DNA from 3 places in the Paenibacillus marchantiae genome. Region 2 is predicted to be linked to each of the others. Evidence: riboswitches for the same ligand, from Rfam matches in the RefSeq annotation. Region 2 holds a riboswitch; each other region holds the start of a gene.
The links. A riboswitch is a leader RNA that binds a small molecule or an ion and turns the genes downstream of it on or off. The one in region 2 is predicted to bind thiamine pyrophosphate.
Positions count from the first base shown of each region.

Region 1: another riboswitch for thiamine pyrophosphate. It lies ahead of tenA (thiaminase II); the one in region 2 lies ahead of PTQ21_RS07470 (ABC transporter substrate-binding protein).
Region 3: another riboswitch for thiamine pyrophosphate. It lies ahead of PTQ21_RS24210 (thiamine phosphate synthase); the one in region 2 lies ahead of PTQ21_RS07470 (ABC transporter substrate-binding protein).

Region 1 is NZ_CP118270.1:4,280,352-4,291,048, reverse strand. It holds gene PTQ21_RS19600 (cytochrome P450) at 1-1,003, opposite strand, end outside; gene PTQ21_RS19595 (hypothetical protein) at 1,454-2,113, shown strand; gene PTQ21_RS19590 (TetR/AcrR family transcriptional regulator) at 2,182-2,787, opposite strand; gene PTQ21_RS19585 (DHA2 family efflux MFS transporter permease subunit) at 3,069-4,508, shown strand; gene PTQ21_RS19580 (TetR/AcrR family transcriptional regulator) at 4,672-5,571, opposite strand; gene PTQ21_RS19575 (GNAT family N-acetyltransferase) at 5,621-6,154, opposite strand; gene tenA (thiaminase II) at 6,198-6,866, opposite strand; TPP riboswitch at 6,988-7,086, opposite strand; gene PTQ21_RS19565 (hypothetical protein) at 7,132-7,422, opposite strand; gene PTQ21_RS19560 (NAD(P)/FAD-dependent oxidoreductase) at 7,431-8,561, opposite strand; gene PTQ21_RS19555 (AraC family transcriptional regulator) at 8,804-9,619, shown strand; gene PTQ21_RS19550 (HAD family hydrolase) at 9,616-10,257, opposite strand; gene PTQ21_RS19545 (DUF1349 domain-containing protein) at 10,305-10,697, opposite strand, start outside.
Region 2 is NZ_CP118270.1:1,607,994-1,618,690, forward strand. It holds gene PTQ21_RS07430 (heavy metal translocating P-type ATPase) at 1-901, shown strand, start outside; gene PTQ21_RS07435 (YhgE/Pip domain-containing protein) at 1,237-2,397, shown strand; gene PTQ21_RS07440 (TetR family transcriptional regulator) at 2,625-3,233, shown strand; gene nfsA (oxygen-insensitive NADPH nitroreductase) at 3,217-3,960, shown strand; gene PTQ21_RS07450 (TatD family hydrolase) at 4,069-4,875, opposite strand; gene PTQ21_RS07455 (ABC transporter ATP-binding protein) at 4,971-5,870, opposite strand; gene PTQ21_RS07460 (ABC transporter permease) at 5,914-6,672, opposite strand; gene PTQ21_RS07465 (thiamine-binding protein) at 6,672-6,962, opposite strand; gene PTQ21_RS07470 (ABC transporter substrate-binding protein) at 7,186-8,226, opposite strand; TPP riboswitch at 8,448-8,560, opposite strand; gene PTQ21_RS07475 (NAD-dependent epimerase/dehydratase family protein) at 8,706-9,461, opposite strand; gene PTQ21_RS07480 (VOC family protein) at 9,478-9,864, opposite strand; gene PTQ21_RS07485 (DUF2798 domain-containing protein) at 10,052-10,540, shown strand.
Region 3 is NZ_CP118270.1:5,398,646-5,409,342, reverse strand. It holds gene PTQ21_RS24240 (hypothetical protein) at 1-1,852, shown strand, start outside; gene PTQ21_RS24235 (hypothetical protein) at 1,908-2,393, shown strand; gene PTQ21_RS24230 (hypothetical protein) at 2,410-2,808, shown strand; gene PTQ21_RS24225 (hypothetical protein) at 2,805-3,356, shown strand; gene PTQ21_RS24220 (hypothetical protein) at 3,343-4,326, shown strand; gene PTQ21_RS24215 (ABC-F family ATP-binding cassette domain-containing protein) at 4,459-6,009, shown strand; TPP riboswitch at 6,143-6,252, shown strand; gene PTQ21_RS24210 (thiamine phosphate synthase) at 6,568-7,161, shown strand; gene thiO (glycine oxidase ThiO) at 7,167-8,399, shown strand; gene thiS (sulfur carrier protein ThiS) at 8,396-8,599, shown strand; gene PTQ21_RS24195 (thiazole synthase) at 8,603-9,370, shown strand; gene PTQ21_RS24190 (MoeB/ThiF family adenylyltransferase) at 9,367-10,416, shown strand; gene PTQ21_RS24185 (winged helix-turn-helix domain-containing protein) at 10,590-10,697, shown strand, end outside.

The DNA of each region.
Region 1 (10,697 bases), 2.7 Mb from region 2:
CGAACGGATTTTCAAATATAGTTTCATCCATATTCGCCGCACTCATCCAGGAAATGACGACATCCCCTTTTTTCAATTCTACACCCAACAGATCATTATCCTTCTTAACGGTCCGGTGTCGCTTGGCGTTATGGAAGCGATAACGAAGCATCTCTTCCACAGCAAGTGGGATCAGCTCAGGGTTCTCTCGTAATTGCACATACAGGTTGGGGTCATCATAGAGAAAAGAATAAAATGTATTAGATACCATGTGACTGGTTGTTTCGATACCGGCCCCGAGCAAAAGCATTGTGGTTCGAACAATCTCATCATCGGAAAACTTCTCGCCGTCTACATCCACTTTCAACAGATCTGTAATGATATCATCGCCAGGCTGACTCCGTTTCTGAACGACAATAGGGTACAGGAATTGGTAATACTCCTGCGCTGCGACCTGCTTTTTCTTTTCCATTGCCTCTGCATTTTCTCTATTGGCAGGTTGAAACAGAATATCTACCCAACTTTTGAAGCGGTGGCTGTCCGTCAGCGGTATGCCCAACAAATCAGACATAACCATGGAAGGCAATGGTGCTGCCAGTGCTTGCACAATGTCGATTGTTGTATTCAGCTCGATATCCTCCACCAGTTGCTTCGCAATGTTCCGAATCCGTGGCTCCCAGTTTTTCAGACTGCGGGGTGTAAAAGCAGCTGAGAGCAACGAACGGCTTTTTTGATGACGTGGAGGATCTATGCTCGAAATATTCATTTTGTCCGGCGGTGTGCCTTCCTTGTTTTTAGCTCCGACTGAAATGGTAGTTCTTGAGCCTTCGGATGAAAAATATTCATGATTGCTTAGTACCTGCTTGACATCGTCATATCTGAACACATTCCATGTGTCCGTATCCTCATGATAGTAGACAGGTTTCTCTGACAACATTTTCCGAAACCAGTGAAGAGGAAAAAACTCTTCCGATCTGGACTGGAAATTGGTAATATCGTGAACACGAATCACTTCTTTGTACATCCAGTACACCGCCTCTCGAACTATTTTATCCAAAGGAAAGAGGGATTTCTTCCATGCCTCTGATAATCATCACCAGCGCCACTTCAGTTCTTCGGCTCCCTTTGATTCCTCCTTTGTTGCACATGAATTGACAGTTCAGCGCACAACCAATTTTATACTAATCGTATATTATTTGGAATGAAACTTTCGAACTATATTCATTTTATGGAAAATTCAAGGCATATTTTTATACCATTCGTATATTTAATGACGAGAATTAAGTTCTTAAGGGTTATGTATTTTTGGGCAAAATAAACAAGCTCAAGAAATGAAAACATCATTAATCTGGGATTACAGATAGGTAGGGATGAACATGTCTAAACCTCATACGTGGACCATATGGTTTACTATGGTATGCTTGAACACTAGACTCATTCTTTGCACATCAGGGTTTCGTTCGGGAGGGATACAGTGAATTGGATACGTCCAGTGAATAGAGGAGAATCTGTTTTTAAAGTTAAAAATAATCGAATTATCTACTTTGCAAAATTATCTATTCCACTTAATGCCCTTATCGCAGTTGGGAAAATACTTTTAGGAATCTTTACGCTCTCCTTCTTTTTATGTATTAACGCCTTTTATAATATTGGCATCGCTGTTGCTAAGTATTACGCAGCCAAAGCACATGAGGACTCGAATCTTGATGATTCCAGCCCGGAGGAAATCCTAAAAAAACAATACGCGGCATACCGATTTATAGGTAATATTGTGCTCGCTTCAAGTGCGGTGTACATCATTTATTGCAGTAAGTTATTATTTGTTACAGGCAGCAGAACGCATTATCCTCACTATGCCGCCTTCATCATTGCTGCCGTTACTTTTACCGAAATCGCAGTATCTCTTGGGGGCGCCATTATGGCGAGACGGAATAATGAACCGGTCATTGAAGCCATCAAACTGACGAACTTCTCTTCATCATTGATCTCACTTTCATTAACACAAACTGCGATCATGTCATTTTCATACAAAGGAGATCCCACCTTTTACAATGGACTGTCCGGCATCATTTTTGGTGCTCTGGCAGCACTCATCGGGCTGTATATGATTTTACGAACTCCGACAGGAGATTAGCCCATTTATAGTCTGTTGAAAAGACATCTGCGTATAGTTGAGTCTAACTAAAGCTGGATGTTTTTTTGTTATATCAAGTCATTGTAAGAATAAGCACGAATTAAAGAGAACTGTTTGGCAAGGAAATGCGGTGCATAGGGCATGTCATTACGAAGCCAGGATACAATGGTACCAATCAGAGCTGAGGAACTGTACCAGATTGCGATCTCCTTATGAATACCCGCTTGTGAAAGAGAGCTTCCCAGCTCCAAGCTTTCGATCTTGGCCGAAACGAGTGTCGTTAGTAATTTCATGAGCCTCTCCGTAAAAATGGGGGTTCGTCTGGAAGCGAGAACGACACGATAGAATTTGGAATGATCAGCAAAGTGTTCAAGCAATTTTACAAGCACTGGCCAACCATCGTCTTTGGCAGCATCTTCAAATTGAGGAGCATATTCGTCCACAATTCGTTCAATGTGCTCGATCATCTCGTCCGCCATTTTCTCCATCATGTCTGTGATGTCACGATAATGCAGATAGAAAGTCACGCGGTTGATCGTCGCACGTTCTGCAATTCGATTGACGGATAGTTTCTCGATGTCCATTTCCTGCAACAGATCTACAAAAGCATCACGAATCAACTGTCTTGTACGAAGTATACGAGGATCTGTAGCAGACTTCTTTTCATTTTTCATGCAATATCACTCCTCAAATTTTAAAAATTACAATTTTAAATGATCAGTCGTTTATTTCCGAATTAGACGACATATTTTATTATTTCGTAAAATAAGCAACGAAAATACCCAAAATCGTAAATTGTAATCTACGGGAATATGTATATAATTCAATAAATACAATGTAAACTATACAACACGTTGTAAATTTAGTCACGTGTGGATTGAAAGGATGGAATGGATTGAGTCAGGCTAGATTAAAAGAAAGAGATGACGTAAAAAAGGGCCCCATACTGTTTGTTATGATTTTGGGTGCATTTCTTGCCACATTGAACCAAACCGTTATGAGCGTGGCAACTCCGGAGCTGATGGGGGATTTTAATATCTCGGCAGCAACAGCCCAATGGTTTACGACAGGCTACATGCTGGTGAATGGTGTACTCATTCCCATCACGGCCTATTTCATGCAACGCTTTTCGACACGGCAATTATTTCAAGCTTCGATGTTTATTTTCCTCATCGGTACGATTATATCTGCCCTTGCGAGTAATTTTGGTACACTGTTGACAGGACGTATGGTTCAAGCAGCCGGTGCTGGTATTATCATGCCATTGTTAATGCATGTCATTCTTACCTTGTTCACTCCTGAGAAAAGGGGCGCCGCGATGGGGATGGTCGGCTTTGCCATCATTTTCGCTCCAGCGATTGGGCCAACCCTTGCTGGATATATTCTTGAGAACTACACATGGCAAACGATGTTTTACGGGATGATCCCACTAACCGTTATTGTTATTGGTTTTGCGTTTGTATATCTCAAAAATGTATCGGAACGAATCAATCTCAAGTTCGACACACTCAGCGTGTTGCTGTCCACGATTGGATTCGGCGCATTGCTGTATGGCTTCAGCCGGGCAGGAACTCTGGGATGGTCAAGCGCAGAAGTAATCATATGCATTGCAGCAGGAGTCATTGCTCTTGGACTGTTCACATGGAGACAACTCGCGTCTGCAAATCCGCTGCTCGATCTGCGGGCTTTCAAGTATAATATGTTCTCACTGACCACAATCATTAATATCGCGATCACGATGATCATGTATGCTGATATGATGTTGCTTCCTTTATACCTCCAAAATGCACGGGGTTACACTGCATTGGAGTCCGGATTATTATTGCTTCCAGGGGCGCTTGTCATGGGCTTCCTGATGCCGATAACGGGTAGATTGTTTGACCGGTTTGGCGCAAAATGGCTGGCGATTATCGGGATGGTCATTACGATTGTAACCACCATCGGGTTCATCGATCTAACGGATTCTACTAGCTATACTTACCTAGTATTGATGTCAACAGGTCGCCGAATTGGTATGGCCTTGCTTATGATGCCTATCCAAACAGCAGGTTTGAATCAACTGCCACCAAGACTAGGACCACACGGTACAGCAATATCAAACACTGTCAGACAGGTAGCTGGCGCTGTGGGTACTTCATTGCTCGTAAGTGTAATGACCAGTCGCACAACAGCACATGTTCAAGATATGGTTGCAACGGGTGCAGCCAAAGGCTTAACCCAGCAGCAGTTGGGAATGGAATCCATGATCCAGGGAATTAATGATGCTTATGTTGTCATTATTGGCATTGCCGTTCTCGGATTGCTCCTTTCCTTCTTCATCAAACGTACCAAACAAGCGACGGAGGAAGACTCCAAGCAGCCTGTAAGACAAAAAGTCTCGATGAATACAAATTAAGAACAATATTTACATGAATTACATCATGTAGAGCCTATTGTATCTTATATAAAAAGCGGCAGATCAGGACACTAAGTTTTATGTCCAATCTGCCGCTTTTTTGTGGTGTATTACATAATATAAATGAACAATTTGCCTGCACACGTAAGTAAGAACAGCTGCGTTAACTCGTTCTCTCCATGAGGATCTGCCTGAATTGTTCGAGATACGATCTGCAATCTTTGACAATCCTGTTTGTCTCACACTGAAGAGAAGACGATTCAAATTCCGTTTGAAACGCCTGTAGCGTTACTTCCAACATGGAGATATTGATCTCTTTCTGCTCAACTAAAACAAGCAGCCCTTTGGTCAGTTCTTTCGCTTTAATAGGTACTTCCAATTGGAGAATAGAATGACTGAATTTCTGAAGACCTGCAATCAGGTTATTTTTATCCAACACAATTTCTTTGGAATCAGGAGCGATCATCAAAAGACTTGGAAAATCAATAATATGCTCTTGTCTTTCCAGCATGGAACGAAGCAAGATTTCAATGTAGTTCAGGATTTTGGGCACAAGATGGTTCCAATCCGGTTGGTCAAGATGGAAGTTTCTCCACATGTTCGAGATTTGATGGATCATGCCAAAACCAAAAATAGCCCCTTCATAAGCAAAAGGTTTTAATTCTTTCCCAAATACCTGTACCAGTCGTTCAGATAACCAATTTAACTGCATGCGAGTCAAGTTTTTCAGATCGCATTCTCCAGAGTAGAAGCCTGTCCAGAATAGCTCCACAACAAGCTTTTTTTCTGGCAAAATCATCGGCACCATAATCTGATCCACCAGTAAATCAAAATCGGAAGCATAGCTTTGGCTCTCCAAATCTTTACGAATCATCATATCTTCCTGTACACGTTGCTCCAGAATGGCAAGAATACAATCATCCTTCGAGCCAAAGAATTTATAAAATGTTCCTTTGGACACACCTGACTCGTCTAGGATCATTTGTATGGAGGTGTTGGTCACTCCATGTTTCCCAAAGAGTACAAGCGCTGAGTCCAATAACATTTGTTTCCGCTTATTCATAAGTTCCCCCTGGATGATTTAGGTGGTTCACGTTACGATATCTAGTAACCTATTGCAAATCCACTGCAAACATCATATGTTCCTTCCAAATCCCCTTGATTTTAATATTCTGCCGGTCCGTCTCCTGAAAGCCCGCCTTGCGAAGCACTCGAATCGATCCGGCATTGTCGGGCAGCGCACCTGCCTCCACTCGTTTTATACCCGCTTCATTCATAGCAAAATCCAGTGCTAGCTGAAGGGCTTCACTCATATATCCCTTGCCATTCTGCACCTGATCGAGCACATAACCAACAATCCATTTGGTGGTGGAATCCAGTTCAAGCTCGAACAGAGAGATCTCCCCAATAAGCTCATGCGTATGGTTCAGAAAGATCCCGAAAGAGTACCGTTTCCCCTCTTCCCTCGCCTTGTTCCAACCTTCGAGAAGGGCTACTTGGCCCTCCAATGTATAGAATGTATCCGATCGTTCGCTTGCCGATATTTCTTCGAAAATAGCCCGGTTACGGAACTGCAAATCCAGTAGCCCAGCAGCGTCTTCCACGTTCAAAAATCGTAAATAGATGCGTTCTCCACGATTGTTCATCTGTATGTTCATCCTTATCTCTGGTTGTAGTAGATTGCATTCATCAGTACGAGAGTTGCCGTTTATAAGCCATATCCCAGAACAGATATTCAAATTCAACACTTCTTCTGAATATGTCTTCAATGGCCTCCAGTTCCGGCTCTGTTTTATGTTCACATAATGCATCCAGTGTATCATAGAACCATTCGAATGAGTCGCGGAATTCATCACTTGCATAATTTTCGATCCAAGTCTGATAGAAATTGCCCTCTAATGAATCTCGATATTGTTCTTTTAATCTTGTGGCATAGTCGTAATACGTCCACGCACAAGGGAAAATGACGGCGATGATTTCAGCAACCCCACCTGTTTGTGCAACACTCATCATATTCGACGTATAGGCCTTGTTATAAAGAGAGGGTTTGACAGCATGATTTTCATCCAGCGTAATCCCAAATTCATTCATATAATTTCGATGCAAATCCATTTCTTCGTACAGAATAGCGTGTTGAATAACCGTAAAGTTCGTCATCATTTTTTCATCTGTCGCCTTGACCGCACCCATGGCAAAAATCTTCGCATATTCAATCAGATATGTATAGTCCTGAAGAAGATAAAACTTAAACGCTTCCTGATCCAGTGTGCCTTTCCCCATTTCATGTAAAAAAGGATGGTTGTATCCATCTTCCCATACGGTTCTGGACTTATCTATTAACGTTCTTGAAAATGACATGATCATTTCTCCTTATATTAAAATTATAATGTTCCCGCTTCACATCCAGCTATCGCGTTCTGTCATCCAAAATGCAGACCAAAAAGCCCTTGTCCTATTTTCGGCAAGGGCAAAATAACATGAGTACATGTCATTTGCTCCCTACGTCAGTATTAACTAACAGGTTCAAAGGGTCAGGTTTTAACCTTCTCAACTGCGAACAGTCCCCCTGCAAATAGCTCAGGCTTATTACAACATGTGTTTTTCCAAATGTCAACTATTCCTATTAATCTTCAAGTTCCTCTAACTCTTCTTGCAAGTTTTTAAGTCGAGTGCGGATATCCTTAATCATACTTTGCAATTTGTTTAACTCATCCACCCATTTTTGCTCATTAGAGACGTTCGTCGCTGAAGTTGCATGATACGCCGGAGACGTCCTTAACTTGTCTAAATCCGATTCGTAACCCCTCCGCTCTTCCTCGGCTTTTGCTAGTTCCTCCTCGGCGATGCCAATCTGGTGCTCCAGATAAATAATGTCTGATGAGTTACCGTGAGTTAAGCGCTGTGAATACGTCATCGTTCACCTCATTTCTGATAATCCATTGCTTTTCCAAGGTCATATGGCTGAATATCGATATCCAAATCCAAACCCATAGCCAACTTGGCCAGTTGACTTCCAATAAAAGGCCCCATCGTGAGACCAGACGCTCCAAGTCCATTGGCTGTGATCAAGCCCTCCCAACCAGGAACAGCACCCATTACCGGAAGAAAACCTGGTGTAAACGGACGGAAACCTACTCTTACTTCCTGAAACGTGCTATCGGCTAAACCTGGAGCCAGTTCCAATCCTTTATTCAAAATTTCCTGCATTCCGCCTGCGGTTACTCTTATATCATAGCCTTCAATATCATTTTCGTGAGTCGCCCCGATCACAATCTTCTGTTGATCAAAGGCTAACAGATATTGATCCGAAGGAGGCATGACCACAGGCCATTTCCCAGTGTCTTCTCGATCATGAACCTGCAAATGCATAATTTGCGCCTTCTGATAATGAACCTTAAAATCAATGCCCAAGGGCTTCAACAGTTCACTAGCCCAAGCGCCGGCACACACAATAACCTCGTCAGCCGATATGACTTGACCGTCAACAACCACTCCAGTTACTCGGTCCGATTCATATTGAAGTGTCGCGTCCCCATTAATCAGGACCGCTCCATTTCGCTGTGCCGATCGGATTAAGGCATCACGCGTTGCACGTCCATCGATACGCGCAGCTCCGCTGATGTAGACGGACTGAAAGTTCTCCTCCAGGAGAGGAAAACGCTCATGGGTTTCTTTTGCATCCAGACGGGTAATATCGGCAATCTCCGGTGCATCTTCTTTACGAAGGTGTGCTCGCTCCTGCATCTTGTTGATTTTCTCTACTTCCGTATGAATACTAAGAGCACCCACTTGAGCGTAACCCGTTTCCGTTTCCCCTTCACTCTTGAGTTCTTCAATTAAACCGGGATAAAAACGTGCACCCGCCTTGGCAAGCTGATACCAATCCTGATTACGGCGCTGAGATAACCAGGGACAGATGATCCCGGCAGCAGCATCCGTAGCCTGCCCTCGATCTTTCCGGTCTATAATAAGAACTTCCGCACCCCGTTTTGCCAATTGATATGCTGTGGAAGCCCCAAGAATTCCTGATCCTACGACGATGACTTTCTTCATGACTGCATCCCTTTCCTAAATCACTGTATCCATTATAGCGTATACTGTTTGGTCTGATAATGGCAAGGCATCGACATGATGATACATAATCCTAAAAGGTTTTCGATAAGTCGTTCATCGAAGTAAATAGTTCGTTTAAATTAATGTTATTTATGTAATATAATTCAAATCAGGTTTCTTTTAACTCTGTATCCGCGCCATTTACGCACACGACCTTTAACGAAATGAGGAATAACACAACGATGCCGAAACCTAGTACGGGGAATTCACTGGATACCGATATGCCGCTTATGATTACAGGTCAAAACCAGCTGACCGTAGATGAATTAATGAATTGGAACGGCCATTCACGGGATTACAGTATTGTGCAGTGTATCGGGGGAACAGGGAAAATTGCAGCCCAAAATCATGAGTTTTCGATTCGGAAAGGAACAGCTCTTATTATGTTCCCGGAGGTCACATACCGTTACGACAATTTGAGTGATTCATTGTTGTTCGATTGTTTGTCCTTTAATGGCTATTTATTGCCCCGGTTTCTGCATACCTTGCAGATCGGGGAGCTGCGCGCCTTCAAGCCGGATGGGATGCTTCATATCCTGTTGCATGAAATAACGTTGGCGCTACAGTCCCGGCACAAGGATCAGATCTGGCACGTATCCGCATTGCTATACATGCTACTGGTCAGGTTAACCATTGATGGAGATCGTTATGGTGCTTATGAACGCTCGGATGCCCGATTAAAGCTGACCGGACTGGTTACTTTTATCAAGCAAAATTATGATCAGGATATCTCGCTCTCCATGCTGGCTCAGCAAATGGACGTCACCGAACAGCATTTGAATCGGATATTCAAAAAGGAATTCCAAATGACTCCGCTTGATTATCTGACACGGTATCGGTTATTGAAAGCCAAAGAAATGCTCGTCCATGACGCCGGAATAACGGCCCACGAGATCGCCCGGGCTGTTGGTTTCAACAGCGCCAGTTATTTTGGATCCGTATTCAAAAAATATGAAGGAATCTCCCCTATCGAGTTACGCAAGCAATACCAGAGTTAAAGGATTTCCATCGTGATCTCTGCCAGCGAGGTTAACCGCAGATCATACTTCGAGAATTCCAGATTACGCGTTACCTCGTTAGGCACAATGACACAGCGAATCCCCGCGGCTTTGGCTGCCTTCAGTCCATTCGGCGAGTCTTCGAACACAACCGCTTCGGATGCCCCGATCCCGAGACTCTCCAGGGCGAGCAGATACAATTCCGGGTCCGGTTTAACCCTCTTGACGTCCTCGGCTGTATGAATGACATCGAATAGTTCGAAAATGCCGAGTGTGCGCAAATAACCATGAACCCAATCCCGGGTAGAGCTGGAAGCAACGGCAAGTTGAATTCCCTTTTTACGGGCAGACCGGAGCAACTCATGCACGCCTGGAAGAATTGCTGCCTGTCCCAGGTATGCTTCGTATTTCTGTTCAGAGAGCAACTTGATATGATCGTGATCGATCGGTTTTTGCAGCGCTTGCTCCAGGTATAGAAAAGGGTGAAATTCTTCAAACGATGTTCCTACGTTTTTCGACCAAAGCTCTAGCCCAAGTTCAAGTCCATGCTCTTTATAAATATCGCGAAAAGCATAGAACCAGGGAGTCTCCGTGTCCACAATAAGTCCATCAAAATCCAAAATAAAAGCTTGTACCATTCCGCTTTTCTCCCTCCAATGATCAGCCGATTGGCGGGAAAATAGGCTTAGAAGCGTGCAGTCACGTCCGGACGGGTAACATTCATCGATAAAAAGTGACAGGTGCATCCCGTTCCGGCTGGTGACTGTCCAACAACTCCAGCCCGGATCTCTCCCTCTATCGGCATGCCGAAATATCGAATTAATTTCCACTCCACCCCATCGGGTGAATAAAAGAATGAAATGCAGTCCTCCACTTTGCGTATGCGCAGATAAGGATTCGTTACGGGAACTTCAACCGAATTGCAATCGTCGGATGAACCTTCCTTCGTTACTACCGACACAATGGTAGCCGCTTTTCCATCATACTCAAAACAAAGCTTGCACCAGTTTCGCTCATCCGCCATCACCATCAAACATCCGGAATCATACTGATGTTGCATGTTCACGGTTAGCTGGGT
Region 2 (10,697 bases):
CGTGCTTACGGATGTGGTGACGGCTCCAGAATGGACGGAAACGGACCTGCTGCAACGGGTGGGAGCAGCAGAGCAGAGTTCGGAGCATCCATTGGCTGAGGCGATTGTAGAAGGAATCCGAGGTAAAGGTCTGGAACTGGTCCAGTCAGAGCAATTCGAGAACATACCGGGATATGGTGTGCGAGCTCGGGTTCAGGGACAAGAGATCCTGGTCGGGACACGTAGGCTGCTTACGGATGCGAAGGTGAATGTCTCCGAGGAAACGATGCAACAGATGAATAACCTTGAGGAACAAGGACGCACAGCGATGCTGGTCGCCGTGGACGGTCAATGGGCTGGGGTTGTTGCGGTGGCGGATACCATCAAGGAAACTTCACGGGAAGCCATTCAGCGGCTTCATGCTATGGGAATTGATGTCATCATGATTACGGGAGACAATGAGCGGACAGCACGCGCTGTAGCGGAGCAAGCCGGAATTAATAAAGTTCTGGCTGAGGTACTGCCAGAGGGTAAAGCGGCAGAAGTGAAAAAACTTCAGGAGAGTGGCCTCAAGGTAGCGATGGTTGGAGATGGTATCAACGATGCTCCGGCCCTTGCTACAGCCGATATTGGTATGGCCATCGGAACCGGAACCGATGTAGCGATGGAAGCAGCGGATATTACGCTAATGCGCGGCGATCTGAACAGTATTGCAGATGCAATCGAGATGAGCCGGCGCACGATGGGCAATATCAAGCAGAACCTGTTCTGGGCACTTGGCTATAACGTGATTGGGATTCCAATTGCAGCAGTGGGCTTCCTAGCTCCTTGGTTGGCAGGTGCGGCCATGGCGTTCAGCTCTGTGTCGGTTGTATTGAATTCGCTGCGTCTGCAACGGATGAAACTGAAAAGCAATGACTGATGTCCATTGAGGGACGTGATTCAACTTTCTATTATGCTCAAAAGTAAGCATAGGGTGCGGTCCGCTGCGGCGGAGCGTGCTTTTTTTTGTTATGGAAAGATGTCTGAGATATGTTAAGGGAATGGTCCTTTCCTTGTTATTAGAAGGTGAGCGTGTGAAGTGATGTCCTCTTATGAAATGGAATTCATTGTTTGTGAAACACATCTTAATCTTTCTGAACCTTTCAGAAATAGATTGACAATATAGACATATAGACTTAAAATTTAAAACGATTGTTTGATTCAAACAATCGTTTACATCAAATTCGAACTAATGAGTAATGGAGGACATCATTTATGTTGCAGGCTTTACGTATATTGTTGAAAAAACCGCCAGTAATTGTGGGGATCGTGACGGCACTTATGTTCCAAGTGATCTTCAGCGTGATCTGGATGACAGCATATTCCGGAGTGAATGACCGGATGAATGAATTGACGGTTGCCGTTGTCAATGAGGATGGAGAGCAGTCCAAGGGGATCGCAGATCGTATGGCTGAGACGCTTCCTTTTCATACCGTAACTAATCTGAGTGCTGCCGAAGCACTTGACCAGTTAAATCATCGCAAGATTCATATGGTGCTGAATATTCCTGCAGGGTTTAACGAGCTGATTCAGACAGCCGGTTCCACTGCCGAAATCAAGTACACCATTAACGAGGCGAACCCGGTTACGATAAAAAGCATGATGCAAGGTGTATCGCAAAGCGTGACGAACACGATTAACAAGCAAGCAACCGCTCAAGGTGTGCAAGCTGTGTTGACGGCTTCCGGAGCGCCTGCAGATCAGGCAGCTGAAGCTGCTGCCAACCTGACTACCCGCGTGGAAGGTACAACGACTTCTATTAATCCGGTTAACGGCATGAACAACCAGATGGTGCCGATGATGATGGTACTCGCTTCTTATGTGGGAGCCATGATTATGGGTATGAACCTGCAGACAGCGATGGGTATGCTGTCGGCTACTCACTCCCGCTGGACTTTGTTTGGCGCCAGAGTAGTCATTAATCTGGGGTCTGCTCTTGTGGTTTCCCTGCTGGGATCATCACTGATCGTGTCGCTGGGCGGACAGATCGAGCAAGGATTTATCGCATTCTGGTTGTTCCAGGCGTTGTTCCTCTGCACGTTCATGTTCTTCTCCCAGTTCTTCCTGATCTGCTTTGGACCAGCGGGAAGTTTGTTCAACATCATTTCACTGTCGCTGCAACTGGTATCTTCCGGTGCAATGGTGCCACGTGAATTGCTGAACAGCTTCTACAGTGGTATTGGTCAGTATCTGCCTGCCACATATGCCGTTCAAGGTGTTCTGAGCGCTCAACTGGGTGGACCTGGAGTTCAATCCGCTGCTGGTTCAATTACCATTGTATTGCTGGTTGCTGTAGCCCTTTCCCTGGTGGTGACGTTGTTGAAAAAACAACGCATGCCAGCTGGGGCACCAAGCCCGGCTCAAATGAACAGCTAATATTCCAGTCATCATGGTTGTTCTTCATAGGATATGATCAAGCACCCCGGTGATTTTCACCGGGGTGCTTGGTTTAATAGTAGGTTGAGGTGGCTAGCTTTGCAGAACCACAGGCGGCACACCTTGCGCTTTGATGCACAAACTTTCATAATGAAACGATAGAGTAGTCTCGCTGCAGCCCGGTGAGCTGGAGCAAATGAATAGAACGGACAAGAGGAGCGGACGGAATGACGGAACCGGAATTGGATATAAAAACGAGGATTTTGCTTGCAGCCAAGAAGCTTTTTGCACAGCAGGGGTATGACGGGACAAGTGTTCGTCAAATCTGTGATGAGGCGGGTGCGAATGTATCGCTGGTCTCGTATCATTTTGGTGGAAAAGAAAAGGTGTTCGAAGCATTATTTGAGCACTTTTTTCCTGATCATATGATGAACGAGTTGGCTGAAGAGTCCATGTCCTCCCCCGTGGAGGGTATCCGACGAATCATAGGTGAAGTTGTAAAGTTCACAATGACCGACCGAGAAATGAGCGATATTGTGCAGCTTGAAATTACGCTGCGTACCCATCGCACAGCTACCGTGTTTCGTTTTTTGGACCCCGTCTGGACCAGAGTGAGAGAACTGCTGCAAGAAGGCAAGGAGCAGGGCGTGTTTCAGATCGAGTCCGTATCTTATGCGATGCTTCAGGTCATGGGTGTGGCTTTGGCGCACAAACGGGCCAAGAATTCGCGGTTTAGCTTTGACTATCAGGATATGAACACAGATGAGCTGGCTGAGCAAACCATTGAATTCGTACTACGAGGATTGGGAGTGAATAGCAATGAACGAAACCATTGAATTGATGATGAAGCACCGCTCTGTGCGGAAATTCAAGCCAGACCCTGTAAGAGAGGAGCAGCTGGCAGCAATCGTGGCGGCCGGGCAGATGGCTTCCTCTTCAAGTAGTGTGCAGGCCTATACTATAATTGCTGTTACCGAACAGGAGCAGAAGGCCAAATTGGCTGAATTGGCAGGCAATCAGTCTTACGTCAATGAATGCCCTGTGTTTCTTGTATGGTGTGCTGACCTTTATCGCCTGAGTGATGCTGCCAAGCGTCATTTGCCTGAAAAGGAATCCTATGAGGACTCCACTGAAAACTTTATGGTGGCCACCATTGATGTTGCACTCGCATCGCAAAATGCTGCGCTTGCAGCAGAGTCACTAGGTTTCGGAATTGTATATATTGGCGGGCTGCGCAACCGTATTGAGGAAGTGAGCGAAGTATTGGGCTTGCCCGACGGCGTCTATCCAGTATATGGAATGTGCATTGGTGTTGCTGATCAGGATACGGGTATTCGTCCGCGTCTACCACTAGATGCTGTCCTGCACCATGGCCGCTATAACGCCGAGCAGACCCTCAAAGGCGTCGAGAGCTATGACGAAACGACTGCTGCATACATGAAGGAGCGCACTCAAGGGGAACGTTCTACACCGTGGTCCGAAATGATGGCGAAACGTCTTACAGAGCCGGTACGTCTACAGATGAAGCCATTCCTCGAAGGCAAAGGATTCTTGAAACGTTAAGTGTAAATACAAAAGAAGTCAGTCCGGCAGATGTCGACTGACTTCTTTTTTTGCATACTATATCTTTTTAATTGAGGAACCAGCACAAGAATGGATGCCAATTCGGACCTAAGGAAGATCGTAGAAGCGTTTCGTATTCTGATAAAAGAGACGCGCAGCCCGCTCCGTTCCCATACCGGTCACTTCACTCCACGCTTGAATGACCTGTCTGGTCATGGCTGGATGCGTCATTCTTCCCTGGAAAGGTCCCTCGAAAGGCCAAGGTCCATCAGTCTCTGCCATAACCTGCTCGGAAGGATACTGGCGAGCTAATTCGCGAATTTCCTCTTCGTATATGATATCAGGTGTAAATGAGACGAAGTATCCGTTGTCAGCCATTCGCTGGACGGTCCGCTTGGAGCCTTTGAACCAGTGAAAATGTGCCCGGCGATGATGATATTGCTCCAGCAGGTCACAGGCGATATCGGCATCCTCGTATACAGCGTGCAGCACAATCGGTTTACCGTGCCGTTTCGCTAGCTGGATAAATCGCTCCAACAGATCGATATAGCCGCTCTGATCAAAGTACTGTCCCGCCTGTTCAGCTTCCTGTCGGTTGTAATAAGGCAATCCAACTTCCCCAATCGCTGTGGCTTGTCCCATATGCTTTTCGATCCATTTGAAAAATAGATCCTGCTCTGCCAGGGACGGCAGGGGCTGCTCGGGATGGAACCCAAAGGCCGGATATACGGTACGAGGGTATTGGGAAGCTAGTTCTAGGTTACTCTGGGCAGAAGCCAGATTCATGGAAACGGCGATGACAGACTCAACCTGCTGGGATGGGAAGGAATGCAGCATCTCACGTTGTTCTTCAGGTGTATATTTGTCCAGGTGAAGATGTGCATCGATCAAGGGTGCAAAAGCGGTTGATTGCATGGATGGACCCCTCCTTTTTGTCTTTTACCAATGATACGCAGGGTAGTTTGTCTTGGATCACCCATTTTAGGGAAAAAATAACTCAAAAACCCGCACTATTTAGATAGGCGGGTTTTCTGCTGTTCTTCTCTCATCCACTGGGAAATCTGCCGTTTCCGTTCAAGAAAAGCAGATTCCTCCGTGATCGCTTCGCGACGTGGACGATCAAAGGGAACATCGACCTCGTGAAGTACAGCCGCAGGCCGATTTGATAAAACATAGATACGGTCCGCAAGCAATAATGCTTCCTCGATATTATGCGTAATGAACAGCACCGAGCGGCGGTTCTGTTCCCAGATATCGAGCAGCCAGCGCTGCATGTCGCTACGGGTCAGTGCATCCAGCGCACTAAAAGGCTCGTCTAGCAGCATCAGCTCCTGCGGACTGAGCAGGGCGCGCAGAAAGGCAACCCGCTGCTGCATGCCGCCCGATAACATATGCGGATAGGCTTGTTCGAACCCAGCCAGTCCGACACTGCTCAGCCACTTCCGGGCATCTGCAAGCGCCTCTGCTCGGGGTGGTGCATCCGCAGACACTTCACCTGCAAGCAGCACATTGTCCTCAATGGTACGCCATGGGAAGAGGGCAGGCTGCTGCGGCATATAGCTAATCTTGCCGCGTTGTCCGGTGACATCCTGACCATTCATCAGGATTTGTCCCTCCTGAGGTTTCAGCAGACCGCCGATGATGTGAAACAGGGTGCTTTTGCCACAGCCGGAAGGACCAACAATGGCTACGAATTCTCCTTGTTCCACGGTCAGAGAAAGGCCATCCAGAACGGGCAAAGTGCTGCGTCGCTCTCGGAACGAAGCATTCACGTTCAGAACTTCCAACGCGGGTGATGAATGATGTGCAGGTAAGGCAACGGCTCCATGCTCAGGAACTCCATTACTCGTTGGAGTGGTTGCACCTTCATCCGGCGCAGTAGCTACCCGCTCGTTGTGTTCGGGTGTCATCTTGTCATCACTTCCTAACCTTTATATGGTGCATATTTCAAAGTTATCGCTTTTGTGGTCGCCAGCGTACGAGCAGCTTCTCCAGTAGCGCAATGAGCAGGAAGAGCAGCAGACTCAATGCCACAATAATCATGATTGCCACGAAAAGACGATCCGTCCGATAGGCTGATTTTTGCAGCATCATATAATAGCCGATGCCCTTATCTGCACCGATCCATTCGGCGATAATCGCACCCATGACGCTGTACGTAGCGGCAATCTTAATCCCCGAGAACACCGAGGGCAATGCATGTGGAAGTTCGAGCTTCCAGAAAATTTGGCCGCGTTTTGCACCAGCCATGCGCATATAGTTCATCATCGCCGCATCGGTGCGGGTCAACCCGTCCATGGCAGCTACAGCTACCGGGAAGAAGCAGACCAGGATGATGGTAATTAGTTTGGGCAGCAGCCCAAATCCGAACCAGATCAGCAAGAGCGGAGCAAGCGCAATGGTCGGTATATTTTGACTAAGAATAAGTAATGGATAGAGTGCAGATTTCAAAAATGGAATCAGATGCAGCACCATCGCAATCAGTAATCCCACGAGCGTACCTGCTGCAAATCCTATTAATGTCAGCTGGATTGTTGCCGATGCATGCATGCCAAGTCGCTCGGCCTGGGAGGCTGCTTCATGGGCGATGTCCGAAGGCGCAGGCAGCATCCATTTCTCAATATGGAACAGGGAGACGGCTCCCTGCCATATCGCTATAAAGAGAATAACCGCCACAAAGGGCGGCCATACGCTTTTCCAATAGGCATGCATTAGCGATATTTCTCCGTCAGGGTGTCCATGCTGAAGCCACTTGGGCTATGGGCGATTTTGATCTGTGAGATGATGCTTGGGCTGCCAGCTTCCACGAGAACTTCGTGCATTTTGCGGACAACCTCCAGCAGTTCCTCTAGTTCTCCCTCCATCGTGGTATCGAGTGGATTAACCTGATATTTCAAGCCGGACTGCTGAATAACTTCAATGGCACGATCAACGTAAGGATAGGAATTTTCGCCATTTGGCGTTTTGGGAATGACTTGAATGCTAAGTAGTGTGCTTGCCATGAGAGATCACTTTTCCTTTCGAAATATATAAAATGAACTAATGACTGTTACACTTGCCACTTCGATGACAGAATAACCTTCCAATCGCTGTTATCCCCAGATTTTTTTGATTCCCTTCTCCAAAGGGAAAATCCGGTGATAAAGGCGAACGCTTCGCTTTTTCACGTTATTTCTGTCCTCTTCGTCATCGTGTAAATACTAAGTTCGTTTTATATGGATAATTTTATTGGGGTAAGAACTCGTTTGTATATGCTTTGGATACATCTACCTGCTCATCGAGCAGTTTTTTGCTAAACATCCAATCCGTATAGTTCTGCCATACTTCCTGCTTTTGCTCACCCCAGCGCGGTGCGTCATCCTGATATTTTGGACTCAGCCACTTCTGGCTTGCGAGTACAAGATCCTTATCCAGATCCGGTACGGCCTTGATCAGAATGTTGGCAGCGTCTTCGGGATGTTCAATCGCGTATTGATATCCTTCGGAAGTCGCTTTCAAGAACGCTTTAACCAGCTCGGGATCGTTCTGAATCGTCTTTTCATTGGTAACGAGTACAGGTGTGTAGTAGTCCAGTGAATCGGAATAATCTTTCACATATAACATGTCGATCGGTTCCCCGCGCAGTTCGGCTTCAATGCCCGTCCACGCGTAGAAGATCCAGGCAAAGTCGATATCGCGTTTCACAGCGGTGAAGAAGTCTGCATCGCCCATGCTAATATTTTTTACTTTGGATACATCGGCGCCTTCGCCTTCCATAATGGACTGCATCACAGCTTCTTCCACCGGAGAGCCCCAGCCACCATAGGTTTTACCTTCAAAATCTTTGGGGGATTTGATGTTCCGGTCCACCGGAGCGGCAAATCCGGACGTGTTATGCTGAATGACTGCAGCGATGGACACGAGCGGTACGCCCTGTGTGCGGGCCTGGGTTACACTCTCCTGATAACTTACGCCAAAAGGCACTTCGTTCGAAGCTACCATCGTATCCGCGCCTCCGGCACCTGGCTGTACAATCTCGACATTTAAGCCTTCGGCTTTGTAAAAACCTTGATCTACGGCCGCATACAGGCCGGTATGATTCGTATTTGGTGTCCAGTCCAGCACCACTTTAATATCCTTGAGGGCTGCGTTGTCACCTTCATTGCTGTTTTCGGTGTTGCTGCTGCCATTTTCTCCTGAAGGTGCAGCTTCTTTGCCGCCACATGCGGCCACAGCCACAAGTAGTACGCACAAGAGCATTAGGCCCATCATTTTACGCCATCTCATCTTCATTTCTCTCCTTCATGTTGTCCGGCCAGTGGCGCGGGGTACTCCTTGGCTTCATATCCAAGCTTCTTGCATAAATCGACAGATTTATACCAGCTATGATCCGGATGACGTCACTTTTTTTAGCTCTCTGGCTATATAAAAGAACATTAAAAAAGCGCCCCGTTAATCCGGGACGCGTGCAGGCGTTAGAGATGTGGCACTCAGCAAAGAGGCTGGGCCAATTCGATATACTCCGATTCCTACGCTGGCATGATCCAGATCAGGTCTAAGGGTCAGTATCTTGGTGGGATACACTCTCAGCCGGCCTATTCCGACTCCCCTGGGAAACTATGAAGTTACGGGCATTACTAGGTGTAATTATAGGCCAGAGGCCTACGCATGTCCAGTCAGGAACTGGATAGGGGCACGTATGAATGAATCAAAGAGGCCATTATACATGCGTATAACGACCTCTCTAGATGTGTGATTTTCAACAATTATCGTGGCGAATCATATAAGGAAATCTGACTGAGTGCAAAAGCATCGGATTTCGGGTCATAGCCTACCTGTTTCTGAGTGGTTTCCAGATTCAATCGTTTAAACCGATTATTCGAGATCCCATGCAGTATGGTGAAGGGCTCCAGATCTGTAGTTGTAATTGCTTTGAACATCAAATCACACAAGTCAGCCGGACTAAGATACGCGCTCATATCCCTTGCCTCCAGCGCGGGTCCATCCGGTTGGAAATCATCATATGCACCTATACGTATTGCTACACTTTGTAAACCTTCGGTATACGCAAAATAGGAAGCGAGCGATTCACCAAAACATTTGCTAACCCCGTACAAATTCCGTGGGCGTGTCGGCATATCCGGATAGACTTGAGCATCAATGGGATACCCCTCAATCGTCTGTGCACTGCTTGCCAGAATGACTCTCCGCACACCCTGGTCTTTAGCTGCACGGAATACATTAAACGTGCCCTTGATATTGATGTCCAACAACGATTCATAGAATCCAGCATGCGGGGAAGGATCTCCCGCCAGATGTACAACCACATCCATGCCTTCGCAAGCGTGCTGACAGGCTTCGGGATCTGTCACATCAAGTGTCATGATCTCATGGCTTGTCCCTTGATACGTATGCAGTCTGTCGATATTCAAATCCGTTAGTCGCAGGTGAAATGCTTCTGACAAGTGTTGGGACAAGTCACGTCCAATTTTTCCGGCTGCGCCGGTAATTAAAATGTTCATAAATCAGCTCCAATTCTTAGCGCTGGAAGAACTCAATCCATTCCTTCTCGGGTCCATAAATGAAGAAATAACGGTAACCGTTAGGCAGTGTAATCATCTCTCCATCAATAAACTCGGCCTCAGTTGCCTTAATGCGGTTGTACTCAGCCTCAAGGTCATCGACATGGATAGCAAAATGATGCACCGTACCTTCGGAAGGCAGCTTGTCGCTGTATCCCTGGATCAACTCAATCTCGGTCTCATCGCTTCCGTTGAAGCCGAGAAAGGCGAGCTGAATGACACCGTTGGTGTGGGTTACCCGGTCTTTCAATTCAAGACCAACAATCTCCGTATAGAAACGCAGCGTGGTCTCTAGATCACGAACGGCAATGCCGACGTGGTCAATGCGCTTTTGAAAACTCATAATCCAAATCCTCCTTTATATGCAGTGAATCTTTTCTACCATTTTAAGGGATATCATAGGGCTGTACCACGAGGTTGTCAAATAAGATTTTAATTTGGAAAAATTATAATTGTTCACAGAATGTTCACTTATGAGGAGGGGTTCGTCATCTCTATAATTACGAAGGTAAACAGAGAGGATGAGAGAATTGCCAACAACGAAGAAAGAACAGATTATTTTTGGAATGATGATGTGCACAGGAATGGTCATCGTCATGATGGCCTTCAATTTATGGCACAATGGGTTATTGAGCAAGATGTCCGCGCTTGAAATACTGCTTCAGTTCATATTGTGCTTTGTCATTGCATTTCTGGTGGAGTCTTTTATTGTCGGACCTGTAGCGCGAAAAATTGCATTTTCCTTACCTTTTGACAAGTCCAACAAAATCCTGGGCGTGCTGGCTATGTCATTTTTCATGGTCATTGGAATGGTTCTGATCATGTCCTTGTACGGAATGATTTCCGCTTATCTTGCGAATCAGTTAAATGGAGCATCCGTACTAAGTACGTATCTTCATACGATTGCTCGTAATTTTAGCCTGGCGCTTCCTTACCAAATTATTATTCTGGGACCACTCGTTCGATATGTATTCGGTAAATTCATTAAGGATAAAGGGAGTGTAGTCCCCACAACCTAAATAACGTTAGTTCCGATTTAGAGCATCTGAAAGTATTTCCTGGGCAATCGTCCACTGCACTAAGATAAAGAAGTAATTGTTCATTTTCAAATCAAAAAAGGCCTCGTAGCATTCACGCTACGAAGCCTATCTTTTTACCAGCTATGATTAATGGAAT
Region 3 (10,697 bases), 3.2 Mb from region 2:
TTATATTTTACAAGTACAGAAACGAATCTCATTCCGGCATGTCGGCGACGAACCAGCATTAAGACGAATGACTATGAACGTGGTTCTAATTATCTTCGGAGGATACGGGAGTATCAGTGTAATCCTTTTCCTTATGCAGCCGGGTATCGCCTTTGTTATATTGTCGGTACTCTGCGCTGTAGTTCTAAACAGCCTTGTACTGGATATGTGTCTGAATCGTATGGAGAAGCGACTTTTGGTACAGATGCTGGACCTGTTTGCCGACGTGAGACATCGGTATCATCAGCATGGAATGGTAGAGGAGGCACTTTATGAAGCAGCGGAAACAGGTAAAGGAGAGGCTGCCGAGCAAGTGCTGTTGATCTATGAAGCATTGACTTCTCCGGATCCGAACGAAGCTTTGGAACGGTACTATGAGATTGCGCCAAATCGCTTTCTTAAGGGTTTTGCCGGTATTTCATATATGGTGATGGAGTTCGGGGATAAAGTTAGAGCACAGGGTTCGATTTACTTGAAAGGCTTGGGGAATCTGACACAGGAAATTCATCTGGAGATTTTGCGGCGGGACAAATTGGACTATCTGTTAAAAGGGTTGAATATCATCGCCCTGGCCCCCGTTCTATTCACAGCTCCAATCGAACGTTGGGCCAGAGGAAGTTTTCCGACTATGGATGAATTTTATCGCAGCAAAATCGGGTTTGTAACCAAAATATCGATCTATGTCATTATCATACTTGCCTACCTGCTTTTGCAAAGACTTCAGCAATATGATGAAACCCGCTATCGGACAGGGCGCAAACACTCCAGAATCGATCAGTTTCTATACAGGCAGACGTTCATTCGTAAAGTCGCGATGTTGTTCGTGGCCAAACCTGGCAGTACCAATTACAGTCAAACCGTAAGACTGATGCGGGAAAGTAGCTCGGAACTGAAATATGAATGGCTGGCGATACGAAGGCTGATGTTATTTGTAAGTTGTTTTGTCCTGACCATTGGATGTGTCTTTCTGCTGCATCAGGTTGAACGAAATCATATTTTACATGATCCTGTGAGAGATGACCGGATGTTTGGCGCGATGGGAGAGGCGGAGTTGAAGCAGGCTACCGAGAAGACAAGCTTGGATCAAGCTGTACTCGAGCGCATCGAAATGAAGCGAGGAGCAACTTTTGATGAGATATCCAATGCATTGCAGTCCGTAAATCCCGTTCCACTGGAGCATGATGCACAGACTGAAACTATCGCACGCATCCTGCAGAAGCTGGAAGGTTACAACAAGCAATATCTCCACTGGTGGGAGTTAATTATTGCAATGATGATAGGTTTAGCGGGTTATCACATGCCGATCTGGCTCATGATGTTCCAGCGCAAGATGAGAAGCATGGACATGAGGCATGAAATCTATCAGTTTCAGACGGTTATCTCAATCTTGCGAGAGATGGACCGTATGTCTGTAGAGGAAATACTGGAATGGCTCAATCGCTTTGCTGTTATTTTCAAAAGACCACTGCAAAAATGTCTGTTGCACTTTGAACATGGGCAGGAGCATGCACTTGAACAATTGAAAGAAGATGCAGGTCTGCCTGAATTTCAGCGTTTGGTTGAAAAACTGCAACTTGCACTTGGGAAAATTTCGATTCGAGAGGCATTTGATGATCTGGATAGTATGATGGCTTTTTATTTTGAACAACGGAAGCAGGAATACACCAAGATGATTGATGTTAAAGCATCATGGGGAAGAATGATCGGGTTTACACCGATGTATGCCCTGATCTTCCTCTATCTGGTCATTCCGCTGGTAGGCATGAGTTTCCTTCAAATGAACATTTATTATGAACAGATTCAGAAACTGTAACGACCATGTACGTCACAGTCTGAAATAAATTAAAAACGATATAGGAGGATTTATCATGAACAATGCATCAAGTGCTTTAAAGGTGGCAGCAGGCATCTTTCTGACCATCGCCCTTATTACGATTGTGGTTCTATTGTTTATTTCGGCTCAGGAGGCAACCAAAACGGCACAGAACAATTTTGCCGATATCCAGACCGAGTTGTCCCAAGCTGCATTTACCGTGTATGACGGAACAACCATTAGCGGATCACAAGTCACAAACGCGTTGCGTAAATATGCGGACAAGGATCAGTTCGGTATTCAAGTTATTACAGGTAAAAACAAGGGGGGTCAATGGTATGGCAATCAGTTGAACATATCCCAGGATCTCAATAACGCAGATTACGGTTCAGTGATTTCTCCAGATGATAAAGTAGGTATTATTAATCAAACTATGAGTGAAAAAGACAACCAATATGTCAATCCAAGTGGTAAATTCAAAGCAATTATCGTAAAAGACAGATCCAATGTGGTAAGAGGGCTTATTTTCCAGCAATCCTGACAGGAGTTGGTTTAACATGTCCCAGAATACACAGCAGCTCATGTTGTTCTGTACGGCGGTTGTCCTATTTGTGACAGCCTGCCTGTACGGGCAGCAGAATGTTCGGGTTCTTTCAGACGCTTTGAATCACTTGGTGCAGACGACAGCAGACATGGAAGGACGGCTGAATACCACTCTGCGTATAAGTGAGCCAATCCGTTATAGTGGTGCGGAAGTGTTACACACTGTGAGGCAAATGACAGGGACAACGGTCAGCGTGGAGGTGGACGGGATTGCATATGTCATTGATCCCCTTGTAAACAGAAGAGGAACCATTCCTGTCCAGCTTGCTGCTTCGTATAGACCTGAGTTCATAAGAAGTGAGGCTGGCGAACTGCTGAAGATTGCATTTTGGAAGGAGGCCAGTACACCTTGATTAACGCTGCATCCAAGCTGCTTGCTGTTTTGCTGGCAGTGATTTTGCTTTATGTATATCCGGCAGCAGAGACTGCAGATCGACAGGATGACATGGCACGCATGACCGTTGTTCAGACGGTTACCCGTTTTGTTGATGCAGTCAGAACAAAGGGATACATTTCCCCTGTCATGTATACAGAATTCGAAGAACAGATGGCCCGAACGGGGAATGCCTATGAGATTTCCATGGAGCATTTGCACAAAAAATATGTTCCTCATTACTCAGATCCGATGGATCAGAGCACATTTTCTGGCACCTATGAAACTGTACAAGATGGCTATTATTCAGCCCAAATTAAAGCAAAGCTGTTTCCTTCGTCCGGTGTGCTAGCTTTAGACGATCCTGGGCGCAGATATACACTGGCAATGGGGGATTTCTTCACTGTAACCGTCAAAAATACCAATCGCACACCTGCCATGTTGATTCGTGAGTGGTTGAACGGGTCTGCACAGGCTGCAGCCGTGTTTACCACATATGGGGGTATGGTGCTCAATGAAGATTACTGATCTTTCTATTGTGTTTGTGCTTATCTTTTTACCTATATTCTGGGTTATTTCTCACAATACAGACAATGCCCAAGAGGCACAATATTTAAGCAATCGATATAAGATGGCACTTCAGACTGCCGTACTGGATGCAGGGGCTGTGATGCATCAAAATGAGAAGCAAAACGATGAAGCAGGGTATGATTCGACCAAATTTGTAAAAGCGGACAAAGAGCTTGCCTTGACTACCTTTACCCAAACACTGGCGCTAAATATGGGGATTCAGGATGATCCTGCTGCTATACGGGCCATGTTTAATTACATTCCTGCAATGGTCGTGCTGGATTATGATGGTTATTATATTTTGGCGAACGAAACTGAGATGACTGGTGATCTTGAAGATTCATTCCGGCAAGTTTGGAGTCCTAAAAAGCCCTATACATATTCTGATTCAAATGGTAGCAGTATTAACTTCACACTCGATGGGTATGTGTATGCCTATGATGCAGGCTTGGGCATGTGGGTTGAGGGTTTCCAGAAAGAACTGGCCTCCAGCACACAAATCCCTCTGCTTCAGAATGCCGAGACGTTTGAGCAGGTCAGACGAGGCCGGATCGTGACAAGTGTGCAGGAAGATTTGGCAGATGTTATTAACCGGCATAATGAGTTTGCAAGAAGGAATGGTGTTTCCTACACCTTTACCATGCCTTTGATTTCTCAGGAAGACTGGTACAATTCGATTAATGATACGGGGCTGATGGCGTTTATTCAGGGAATACCTGTAGGTAACCAAAAGATTAACAATTATGCCATTGGTGGTGGCAGACTGGTGAAGAAAACAGCGATCGTTGGCGGAGTTGATCCTGTAAGTGGAATTAAATACTATTACCCTTCCACATGTAGCAATGGTTACAGAGCCGAAGAAGTGTTTACAAATGCCAAACAAGCGGCAGCACAAGGTTATTTTGAGTATAACTGTTCCATAAATTAAAGGCAGTTTGTTTGTAATATAAAAGCGAGGTTGCATGAGATGTTTACATTACTTTCAGAAAAGGCGACACCTGTGCTAAAATAGGGTTTCGGAACGATAGTAATGTCCAATAGATAGGAGCAACCTCATCTTATGAGTTTATTGTCAGTAGAGAACGTGAGTCACAATTTTGGAGACCGCACGTTATTTAAAAATGTATCTTTTCGTTTACTTGCCGGAGAGCGTGTAGGTCTTGTTGGTGCAAATGGTGTGGGTAAGTCCACACTGATGAACATTCTTACCGGGAAATTGTTAAAGGACGAAGGGAAGGTCGAATGGACCCCCAAAGTTCGTTATGGATATCTGGATCAGCATACCAAGCTCACGCCTGGAAAAACGATTCGTGATGTGCTTAAGGATGCGTTCCTGCCCTTGCTTGAGTTGGAAAAAGAAATGATGTCTATTACGGATCAGATGGCAGACGCCGATCCGGACAAGCTCGAATTGTTGCTGGAAGAAATGGGTGACATTCAAGAGCAACTGGAGCAAGGTGATTTTTATCTGATTGATGTGAAAGTGGAAGAGATGGCAAATGGACTGGGCTTGTCCGCCATCGGCCTAGATCGTGACGTGGCCGCGCTTAGTGGTGGTCAACGTACGAAGGTATTGCTTGCCAAGCTCTTACTGGAGAAACCAACTGCACTTCTGTTGGATGAGCCGACGAACTATCTCGATGTGGAACACATCGAATGGCTGACGCGTTACCTGAAGGATTACCCGTATGCGTTTATTCTGATTTCGCATGATACAGAGTTTATGAATGAGGTCGTTAACGTTATTTATCATCTGGAATTTGCCAAGTTGACGCGTTATGCAGCGAACTATAACAAATTCCTTGAAATGGCCGACATGAATAAGGCGCAACATATTGATGCTTATGAGAAACAGCAGGAGTTTATCAAGAAGCAGGAAGATTTCATTCAGCGGAACAAAGCCCGCGCTTCCACTTCAGGTCGTGCCAAGAGCCGTGAGAAGCAGCTCGGCAAGATTGAACGGATTGATCGTCCAGACGAAGCAGCCAAACCCACATTCAAATTCAAGGATGCCCGGGCGAGTAGTAAAACCGTCTTTGAGGGTATTGATTTTGAAATCGGATATTCATATGCATTATTGCCTAAAATGACGATGACGATTGAGCGTGGCGAGAAAATTGCCATTGTTGGATGTAACGGTGTAGGTAAATCCACACTGCTCAAGACGATCTTGGGGAAAATCCCACCAATTAGCGGTAAGACTTTCTTGGGGGACTATCTGGAAACAGCCTATTTCGAACAGGAAGTACGTGCAGGTAATATTACCCCGATCGAAGATGTGTGGAATGAGTTTTCTCATCTGACACAGAATGAAGTCCGGGGCCATCTCGCACGTTGTGGATTAAAAAATGAGCATATCACCCGCCCGCTTAACGCGCTTAGTGGTGGTGAACAAGCCAAGGTTCGTTTATGTAAGCTTCTGATGCGTGAAAGTAACTGGATTTTGTTCGATGAGCCCACAAACCATTTGGATGTAACCGCAAAAGCAGAGCTGAAACGTGCCCTGCAGGAATTCAAGGGTACCGTGCTGCTCGTATCCCATGAACCTGAATTTTATGAAGGTTGGGTAACCAAAACGTGGGATGTTGAAGCTTGGTCCGACAAACAATAGTTTCTACGAAATTCTTCGCACCAGAAACAGCAACTTCGTTAACTACATGACTTCAGCAATGGTGAACAACGTAATTCATGGAAATGTACGGTGACAAAAAAAGGTGTCTATGGTAACATAGGCTACAGCTTCATATGAACACTAGGGGGGCCGCACGATGCGGCTGAGATGGAAGAATGCGATTCCGGACCCTTTGTACCTGATCTGGATCATACCAGCGTAGGGAAGTGGCGCGTTTCAGCTAATGACAAAGAGCTTTATCGTTGACTTTGCGATATGGCCTGCAAGATGAATCATGCAGTTCTATGTATACAGCGTTGCGACTATGGATGGTTTCTATAGTTGTTGTGCGTTATGTATAGAGTAATTGCATGCGACAGTCATTCAGTTGATCCATGAATTTTAAATTCGTGGCCACTCCCCTACGGGAGTGGCTTTTTTGTTGTTGTATATCAGCTTAAATCATGCAAGAGGAGGGCGAATAGGACGGTAATCTTCCACGAACATGTAATAACAAGATCATTCGAACTGCATGTGGTTTCACCAGGTACAGGAGACTTGGACTCTTTTCTGAATATTGCTAAGGGTATATGGCGGTGGGTCGATTATATCCACATTCGGGAAAAAAAGCTGACCCTTGAAGAACAGATGTATTGGGCGCAAGGTCTAAAAACACAAGGTGTTCCATCTGTCCGAATCATTATGAATGGCTCAGATCAGCTGGATCAATATGCTTCAATTGGTGGTGTGCATTGGGGTCAAGCAGTTACTCGCAGCTATGATAAGGATGAGTTGAGGAGAGTCGATCGGCTGCGCGTAGGCATATCGGTTCATTCTCTGGAAGAAGCAAAAGTTGCAGAAGAACAGGGAGCGGATTATCTCTTTTATGGGCATGTCTATGCTTCAAATAGTAAACCGAATTGCGAACCCAGAGGGCTAAGTGCGTTAGCTGAGGTATGCTCTAATGTTTCGATTCCCGTGATCGCGATTGGCGGGATTAGTCCTGAGAATATTGCTGCCATTCGAACTGCTGGTGCTAGAGGAGCCGCTGTAATTTCAACGATTTGGACGACCGATAAGCCGGAAGTAGCTGCCGCTTCATTGCGACAGGCGATCACGGATTCAGACAAGTACGCCGAACCAAGGAGATGAAGATCTTGAGAGAGGAAGCAAGAAGTCGAAGCAGGAATCGTTCAGGCTATCATCCAGGAATCGTTTCGGAAAGTAAAGTTGGAGCGGAAGTTGGAGGCAAGCTTCATGCAGAAACCATTATTGTAGGTGGAGGAGTTATCGGATGTGCCATCGCATGTGAACTCGCTACTCGAGGCCATGACGTTCTTCTGGTTGAGCGGGCGCGGATCGCTGGGGGAACTTCCTGTGCAGCCGCAGGCATGCTTGCTGCTGATAGTGAGGAATTCACTCATGCTGTAATGGCAAAGCTTGTAAGGCAGAGCAGAGCTTTGCTTCATGAGCAGAAGGAACGGATCAGTTCGCTTAGCGGAGTGGAAATGGGGCTGCAACAGCATGGATTTATTACTCCTTTTCGTTCATACAGTGAGGTCAGCAGTTACAAGAATGATCGTAGATCGTCTACCTTATCTACAGAACATATTTGGTGGGATCGTATTGCTGTCCAACAGGAAGCTTCATGGTTAAACAGGGATACGTATGGAGCATTTTACAGACCTTCCGAGAGCGAGGTTCTTCCTGTCAACTTAACGCAGGCTTATGTCAGATCGGCTCAAGCCATGGGTGCAAGGGTGATGGAAGGGGTACAGGATGTCCGTTTGCATACGAATGTAAACGGTGTGCAAGGAATCGAGACTTCAATAGGAACGATGACATCGAGAAATGTCATTATTGCTACAGGGTTACATGGTGAAGAATTGATGAGACATGTAGGTCTGAAATCGCCTGTTTTACCAGTAAAGGGGGAGATTGCAGCCGTGCAGTTTTCTCCCCACCATGCCGGGTACAGGCCAGACAAAACGGTGTATGCAGAGGATATATATATTGTTCCCAAAGCCAATGGAGAAGTATGGATCGGTGCAACAAGCCTTCCTGGAAGAACAGACATGAAAGTTTCGGTACAAGGCATTCAGAAGCTGCTTGCAGCTGCAACAAACTGGGTACCTGGCATGAAGGAAGCACATTTTATCCGAGCGTGGGCTGGTGTCCGTCCTTCGACTCCGGATGGATTGCCCTATGTGGGGGCTTGTGATAGTGTACCGGGTTTATTCGCTGCTTTTGGACATTATCGTAACGGCATATTGCTTAGTGCAATTACAGCCAGCCTTATGGCTGACTTGATTTGTGGCAAAACCTCGGAAGAACTGGGGATTCAGGACCTTTGTCCAGAACGTTTGAACATAAAGGAGATGTTGCAGTGAACATCATTGTCAACGGACAAACCATGCAAATTGAAGATAGCTTAAATCGTGTAGATAAATTGCTCCATTCATTTAATTTGCAAGTAAAAACCGTCGTGGTTGAATTGAATCGGCAAATTTTAACGCGGGAATATCATGAAACGACGGCGTTAAGAGACGGAGACCGAATTGAAATTGTACATTTTGTGGGAGGCGGTTGAATTATGTTGAGGATTGGAAATTATACGTTTGAGTCTAGATTGCTGCTGGGTACAGGCAAATTTTCGGACTTGGAAGTGCAGAGCCAGGCGGTTGAAGCCTCCGGTACGGAAGTATTAACGTTCGCGGTTCGGCGTTTGAATCTGGAAGATCGGAACAAACAGCACTTTCTGGACACACTGGACTTGAAAAGGTATACCCTACTTCCGAATACAGCGGGTGCTGCAACAGCAGAGGAAGCTGTGCGAATCGCTGAACTAGCTCGGGCTTCAGGACTTTGTGATATGATAAAAGTAGAAGTTATCGGCGACGGAATCACATTACTTCCTGACCCAATTGAAACCTATAAAGCTTGCGAGATCTTGCTTGAAAAGGGCTTTACAGTACTGCCTTATATCTCAGACGATGTTATTCTGGCCAAGCGATTGCAACTACTCGGCGTACATGCTGTTATGCCTGGGGCTTCACCGATAGGGGCGGGGAGAGGAATTATTAATCCCTATAATCTGGAGATTATTATTGAACAAGCCGTCGTTCCTGTTATTGTGGATGCAGGACTTCGAGCACCTAAAGATGCTGCTCATGCGATGGAGCTGGGAGCTGACGGTGTATTGTTGAATACGGCTGTCTCCGGGTCCGGAGATCCGGTGAAGATGGCGAAGGCAATGCGAATGGGGGTTGAAGCAGGCAGACTGGCTTATGAGGCAGGCATGATTCCCGTTAAGCGCTATGCAGCAGCGAGTAGTCCGGCGGAAGGAATGGTTCATACATGACTAATCAGACACGATCTTCTGAACAGGGAGACCGCTATTCCAGACAGGAACGGTATGCACCTATCGGTAAGGAAGGTCAGCATAGATTGAATAACAGCAAAGTATTAATTGTTGGAGCGGGCGCGCTTGGTACGGGTATTGCGGAAACATTGGTACGTTCAGGAATTGGCCATATTACTATTGCAGATCGTGACTATGTGGAGTGGAGCAACCTACAGCGACAGCAATTATATATTGAGCAAGACGCCATTCAGCGAATGCCCAAAGCGATGGCAGCGAAGAAGCGCCTATCTGACATTAATTCTAACGTTGAGGTTGTAGGCAAAGTGATGGACGTCAGAGTAGATGAACTGGAAGAACTGGTTCAGAACGCAGACTTGATCATGGATGCAACAGATAATTTTGATACCCGGCTATTAATAAATGATATGTCTCAGAAGTATCGTATTCCGTGGATTTACGGAGGATGTGTGGGCAGTTATGGTATTACCTACACGTTTCTGCCTGGAGAAACGCCTTGTTTAAACTGTTTGTTGGGAGAGGTTCCGTTAGGTGGGGATACCTGTGATACATCAGGCATTATCCCTCAGGCGGTGCAGATGGTTACCGCTAATCAGACTGCCGAAGCAATGAAGCTTCTCAGTGGTAATTCAGGTGCACTGAGACGCAAGTTGTTATCATTCGATGTGTGGAGAAATGAATACATATCCATTAACGTCGACGGTGCCCGAAAAGAAGATTGTCCTTCCTGCGGTGTAAAGTCTAACTATCCGTACCTCTCTGCCTCAAACCTGGAAAAAACAGACGTATTATGTGGTAGGGATACGGTACAGATTCGCCCTTCACGGCGAATGAATCTGGATTTACAACATACGGCTGATCGTCTCGGCAAGTTGGATGAAGGCAAAGTGGAGGTTAATCCATTTTTGGTTTCTTTTACAACGGGAGCGCACAGGATGGTCATTTTTCAGGATGGTCGTGTCCTTGTTCATGGAACAAAAGACACGGCAGAGGCGCGTACGCTGGTTCACCGGTACTTTGGTTAGAGAAAAATCAAATGAATGTTCCGCGTCCGTTCCTTCCGGGAATGGACTTTTTCATTTTACGGCATGATAAACATACAACAATGCTGCGATGCACAGTGGTCACAAGGATGTGGAGACCAAGTGTAGTTTAAACCAACAAATGTAGCAGCGTACAAGACAGGCCGGGTGAAAAAATGAAAACATCCATATTACTGGTTGGCAGGGGCGATCTGGTTTCTTTTATTCAAGGCATACTGTGTGCAGAAGGGTACCAAGTCGAGCAAATGGAATGGACAGATCTG